Regions from separate parts of the Terribacillus aidingensis genome, predicted to be linked through region 1. Evidence: riboswitches for the same ligand, from Rfam matches in the RefSeq annotation. Region 1 holds a riboswitch; the other holds the start of a gene.
The links. A riboswitch is a leader RNA that binds a small molecule or an ion and turns the genes downstream of it on or off. The one in region 1 is predicted to bind S-adenosylmethionine.

Region 1 (3,210 bases):
AAGCAGACGAGCCATTCGGCAGCGTCGAATCTGTTAAAACAGTTTCAGAGCTGTATGCTCCGATTAGCGGTAAAGTCGTAGCAGTGAACGAAGATTTGGACGACAGCCCCGAGTTCGTAAATGAATCCCCATACGAGAAAGCATGGATGATCGTAGTGGAAACAGACGATGAAGCAGCGTATGAGAGCTTGCTTTCTGTTGAGGATTACGAAGGACGGATTAAAGAGGATTAATTTTTTGGGTCCTTGTTGATATCTGTTAGCAAGGGCAGCGGTCTCTTTTCATATACTATGGCAAGCGTTCATTGCTAAGCTGCCTTTATTCGGGGGCTCGGGCAAGAAAGCAATCAAATATCGATCAGAATAGGTGATGCCAGTATGGGTGATGAAGAAAAAGTCATTATCGTAGAAGGACGCTCGGATAAAGAGCAGATAAGGAAGATCATCGATGAGGAAGTGACGATCATCTGCACCAATGGAACATTGGGCATCGAGCGGCTGGAACAGCTGTTGTATGACTATGACTTGGATCACAAGCAAGTATATATTATGGTGGATGAGGACAGCGCTGGTCATAAGCTGCGAAAACAGTTAGCACGAGAGCTGCCGCATGCCCAGCATATTTACGTAGACAGAACCTATCGAGAGGTAGCGGCGACCCCGGCCCCAGAATTGGCCACAGCCCTGCTTAGCAGAAGTATCATGGTGCATCCATTCTTCCTCGTCTGAAGAAAGAAGGGATGAATTATTAACATTATCAAAACGGAGGTCCAGTCCGTTATACACCAGGAGCAAGCAAGGATATTTGTGCACACGCCTTTTTGCGGCACATGTCAGCTTGCTGAAAAAATGCTCCTTGCGGTGGAGGCAATGATGGGCCAGGAATACTATCATAAACTGAACGCTTCTCTCTTTCCTGATTTCATGCAGGAACATCAGATTGAAAGTGTGCCTTGTCTCATTACCTTCAAACAAGGTGAAGTTCAGGAAAAAATATACGCTTTTCAATCCGTCCAGCATATGCTGGCCAAGATGCTGAGTGAATAAAAACAGCTTTCCTTTCCGGAAAGCTGTTTTTTCTTGCAGGAAATCAGAACGAGAAGAGCCAAATACAGTATATGGAGGGGATGGCGGATGATCATCGAAAAACTGACAAAGCTCAAGCATCAGATCGAGGTGAGGGAGGATTTGCTGCCTTTATGTAATGACAAGCGGCTGAAGGTCTTCATTGAATGGGAGGATGCCCATTTCGATTTGCATATAGATAGAAGCAGCCTCACGACACCAGCTTCCAAGCCTTATGGCATTTTACATATACGTACCGATGAGCAGACATTGCAGGAGCTCCTTAGCGGCGAGGTGCAGCTTCGCAGTATCCGTCACAGGCAAGTGGTGGAGGGGGATTATCAGCATATTTTACTTGTGGAGGCACTACTATTTCTGGGAGCTCAAGGAAGTATGTAAAATATGTTGACAAGATTATTAACTAGATGCTAAACTCCTTTTAGCAATCATATACCAAACTCTTATCAAGAGTGGCGGAGGGACTGGCCCGATGAAGCCCGGCAACCACAGGTTTTCCTGTATGGTGCCAATTCCTGCAGGGAAACCTGTACAGATGAGAGAACAATTATCGAACGCAGATGCGTCTTTTTGTTCTCAGGACAAGAAGACGCTTTTTTTATGGTTATAAAGCCACATGAGGAAGGAGGAGCGGATATTGATCACTATCAAAAACCTCTCCAAGACATATCGCACAAAAAAACAGAATATTACAGCGGTCGATCAGCTTAATCTTACGATTGAGTCGGGTGAAATCTTCGGCGTGATTGGCTACAGCGGTGCTGGAAAAAGTACTTTCGTACGCCTGCTGAATCGTCTCGAAGAACCGACCGCCGGCGAAATAATCATTAATGGCAAGGATATCGTTAAACAGCGAAAAAACGAGCTTCGTCTTGCCAGACAAGAAATCGGGATGATCTTCCAGCATTTCAACCTGCTGTGGTCCCGTTCTGTACACCAAAACATTGCTTTTCCATTAGAAATAGCTGGTGTGCCGAAAAAAGAAAGAAAAGCAAAAGTAGACCGGCTGATTGAGCTAGTCGGATTGAAAGGGCGCGAAAATGCCTATCCATCACAGCTGAGCGGCGGACAAAAGCAGCGTGTCGGCATTGCAAGGGCATTGGCTAATGACCCGAAAGTGCTGCTTTGTGATGAAGCAACATCCGCACTAGATCCGGAAACAACAGATTCCATTCTTGATTTGCTTGTGGACATCAACAAACGACTCGGTCTGACTATTGTATTGATTACGCATGAGATGAATGTTATCCGTAAAATCTGCCACCGTGTAGCTGTAATGGATACCGGTAAAGTGGTAGAAGAAGGCGATGCTGCTCATGTATTCCAAGACCCGCAGCAGGATATCACAAAGCGATTCGTCCAGCAGCTGGATGGAAGCGAGCAGTATGATTCCTTGTCTGCAGCAGTAGTGAAAGAAGGTACAGGTACGATCGTGAAACTTTCCTTCTCCGGCGAAAACGTCAATCAGACGGTTGTCAGCCAGACTGCGAAACAATTTGATGTTGATATTAACATCCTGCAAGGAAATGTACTGCAGACACAAACCGGAGCAGTCGGTAATTTGTTCCTGCAGCTGGTAGGCAGTGAACAGGAAGTGGAGAAGGCACTGAACTTCATCCGCGCAGCGAATGTGAGAGCGGAGGTGCAGGAACTTGTTTGAGAAGTGGTTCCCGAATGTAGATATTGCAGATTTGAATACGGCCATCTATGAGACATTCTATATGACAATCCTTTCTTTGATCGGTACATTCATCATCGGTATCATCCTTGGTCTTTTGCTTTACCTGACTAGTAAAGGGAAGCTGTGGGAAAATAAAGTTGTCTATGGAGTTGTAGCAGCTGTCGTCAACATATTCAGGGCAATACCTTTTATCATCCTAATATTACTTTTGTTCCCTTTCACCGATTTTGTAGTCGGCACCATCCGTGGTCCAGAGGCAGCATTGCCCGCGCTAATCATTGGATCAGCGCCTTTCTATGCACGGTTAGTCGAGATTGCATTGAAGGAAGTGGACAACGGGGTAGTGGAAGCCGCGAAGGCAATGGGTGCGAAGAACAGTACGATCATGTTCAAAGTACTGCTGAAAGAATCCATGCCAGCCCTTGTTTCTGGTCTTACAGTAACAGC
Region 2 (3,210 bases), 1.5 Mb from region 1:
CCGAATAATATAAGTGCAAGCTTCTTATTCAATATACTTCCTCCTTAGCTTCCCAATAACGAGAATACGATTTTCGTGAATGCTTTTTCCGTGATGAGCAAAGCACGCTCATCGATGTCGAACTTAGGGTGGTGATGCGGATAATGGGTGCCTGTATCTTCATTGCGGGAGCCGACTTTAAAGAAGCTTCCCGGTTTCTCTTGTAAGTAATAAGCGAAATCCTCTGCTCCCATCCCGGTTTCCAGCGGGATAACTTGATCTTCACCGAATTCCTCGGCAAAAAGACGCTGCAGAAGTGCAGTTTCTTCTGGATGGTTGTAAAGAGCAGGGTAGCCATGTAAATAATCGATTGAATAGGTTGCGCCGAAACCGGTTGCAATACCGGCTACAATGGACTCTATTTGTTTTCTCACCTGCTGGCGGATGTCAGCATTGAATGTCCGTACTGTTCCTTCCAATCTGGCAGTATCCGGAATAACATTGAATGCTTGGCCAGATTGAAATACACCAAGTGTCACAACTGCGGATTCAAGCGGGTTGACTCTGCGGCTGACAATCTTTTGCAGGGCGCTGACGATATCACTTCCGATGACAATTGGATCGACAGCCTCATGAGGAGCTGCGCCATGACCGCCTTTTCCTTGGATAGTAATCGCGAATTTATCTACTGCTGCCATCTTGAAGCCTTCGCCAACACCGATCTTTCCGATAGGAGCGGCCGAATTAAGGTGAGCACCGTAGACATAGTCAACACCATCAAGTGCACCATCTTCAATCATCGCTTTTGCACCGCCTGGAGGTACTTCTTCAGCCGGCTGGAACAAAAAGACCACTTTACCTTTCAGACTATCCTTATGTTTGATCAGTGATTTGGCAGTTCCAAGGAGTGCTGCGGTATGGCCGTCATGACCGCAAGCATGCATTACGCCAGGAGTCTTGGATCGATAGGCTGTTTCTTTTTCATCTTCTATCGGAAGGGCATCGAAATCTGCTCGCAGTGCAATTGTTGGTCCTGCTGCCTTACCTGATAGGGTAGCGACGATGCCATATCCGCCAATATTTGTCTGGATATCTTCATAGCCGAAGCTGCGCAGCTTGTCGGCGATAAAACGGGCGGTCTCTGTCTCCTGGAAACTTAATTCAGGATGCTGATGCAAATAACGTCTCCACTCCACGACTTCTGCGAAATTATCTTCCAGCTCCGTATGTACTACCGCAAGTGTCTGCTTGATCTGTTCCATTTTCAAACCTCCTGTAACAATCTTGATATTTCCAATGAAAATAATCGGGATTAAGTTCAAAAAAAGACCCTCTTCCAGACAGAAGAGGGTCTTTTAAAGATTTTCCGCTCTTCTTATCTTCAGTGTTAAACACCTGGAATTAGCACAGTACTGCGGCTTGCAGCCTGTTGCTTTGGTTTCGTTGGGCCATTCCCTCCACCAATCTCGATAAGAAATATCAGTTGTAAGGAAAAGGATAGACCGAAAAGTTCTAGGTGTCAATCCTATTTTTTGTCGCTATTTTTCCTGATCGGCATGACTACGCCAAAAAATCCATTAGTAAAAGATTCATTTGGCAGAAAATTTTAAATAATGCTTGACTGTACATTCTTTTGTGATAACATAGCTTTAATATAAAAATTATATAGAACTTTTCTTATCAAGAGAGACGGAGGGACTTGGCCCAGTGATGTCTCAGCAACCAGTCTGAGAAGACACGGTGCTAAATCCAAAAGGTATCCGCCTTAAAGATAAGAAGCTGATTCGGTCATGACTGAACCTTCTTCCTTTTTGGGGAGAAGGTTCTTTTTTTGTTGAAGAGGAGGGTGAGAAGCGGTATGGGATATAGTTTAGAAACAGCATTTGTGCAGCTTGGAAATCACAGTGATGGAGTAACTGGGGCAGTTAATCCTCCAGTTTATCTGTCCACGGCTTATGCGCATAGTGGAATCGGAGAATCTACCGGCTATGATTATTCACGGACGAAGAACCCCACTCGATCAGTTCTGGAAGAAGGGTTTGCAAAGCTGGAAAAAGGCGATCAGGCATTTGCATGCAGCTCAGGCATGGCAGCAATCCAGCTTGTATTGTCACTTTTCCGTTCGAGCGATTCCCTGCTAGTGCCGGAGGATATTTATGGAGGCACCTATCGGCTGTTTGATTTCTATTCAGATGCCTATGACGTCTCGCCAATTTATGCGCCATTTCATTCCGTCGAAGAGACTGCGATATTGATAACGGACGATACAAAAGCAATTTTCCTTGAAACACCGACAAACCCGCTCATGCAGGAAATTGATATTGCTGCCTATGCGCAATTGGCAAAAGCATATGACCTGCTGTTAATTGTGGATAATACGTTTCTGACACCTTATTACCAGCAGCCGCTTACAGAAGGAGCAGATATCGTCATCCATAGTGCGACGAAATATATCGGCGGCCATAACGATGTTTTAGCCGGACTTGTTGTGAGTAAAGGCAGTGAGCTATCAGATCGGTTAGCTGTATTGCATAACGGTACGGGAGCTGTCTTGTCTCCGCTCGATTCCTGGCTTCTCATCCGAGGCTTGAAGACACTGCCGCTTCGAATGCGGCAGCATCAAGCAAATGCTGAGCGCATCGCAAGTTATCTTGCAGAGGAGCCGAAAGTGAAAGACGTCCTGTATACAGGAAAAGGCGGCATGCTTTCCTTCCGTGTTCAGGAAAGCAGCTGGGTCGATCCATTCCTTCGCAGCCTGGAAATCATCACCTTTGCCGAAAGTCTTGGCGGAGTGGAAAGCTTTATCACATATCCTACAACACAGACACATGCGGATATCCCTTTAGAGGAACGGGAAGCCAGAGGAATTTGCGATTGTTTGCTCCGTTTCTCGGTCGGGATAGAAGAAGCGGAGGATTTGATTCATGATTTACAGCAAGCATTCGCCAAACTGTATTAGGAGGTCAACATATGGGAGAACAACAAGCGGAAACAACGTGTATCCGGGGATCATATAAAGAGCAGCGGACAGGTGCTGTTAACGTCCCGATCTACCTATCGTCAACCTTTCACCAGGAGAGCTTTGATGATTTCGGTCCATTCGACTATAGTCGTTCCGGCAATCCGACACGAAAAGCACTGGAGCAAAAGGCTGCTGAACTAGAGGGAGGGAGAGACGCGTTAGCATTTTCATCTGGCATGGCAGCAATTTCCTCCGCATTCATGCTGCTG

Region 2: linked by a shared signal. The riboswitch ahead of ABXS78_RS04875 (M20 family metallopeptidase) and the one ahead of ABXS78_RS12560 (methionine ABC transporter ATP-binding protein) in region 1 are both predicted to bind S-adenosylmethionine.

The regions. Positions count from the first base shown of each region.
Region 1 is NZ_CP159996.1:2,377,144-2,380,353, reverse strand. It holds gene gcvH (glycine cleavage system protein GcvH) at 1-233, shown strand, start outside; gene ABXS78_RS12575 (toprim domain-containing protein) at 378-728, shown strand; gene ABXS78_RS12570 (thioredoxin family protein) at 744-1,046, shown strand; gene ABXS78_RS12565 (hypothetical protein) at 1,134-1,463, shown strand; SAM riboswitch class I at 1,523-1,624, shown strand; gene ABXS78_RS12560 (methionine ABC transporter ATP-binding protein) at 1,720-2,742, shown strand; gene ABXS78_RS12555 (methionine ABC transporter permease) at 2,735-3,210, shown strand, end outside.
Region 2 is NZ_CP159996.1:884,937-888,146, forward strand. It holds gene ABXS78_RS04870 (ABC transporter substrate-binding protein) at 1-32, opposite strand, end outside; gene ABXS78_RS04875 (M20 family metallopeptidase) at 45-1,241, opposite strand; SAM riboswitch class I at 1,352-1,455, opposite strand; SAM riboswitch class I at 1,654-1,757, shown strand; gene ABXS78_RS04880 (methionine biosynthesis PLP-dependent protein) at 1,838-2,938, shown strand; gene ABXS78_RS04885 (aminotransferase class I/II-fold pyridoxal phosphate-dependent enzyme) at 2,950-3,210, shown strand, end outside.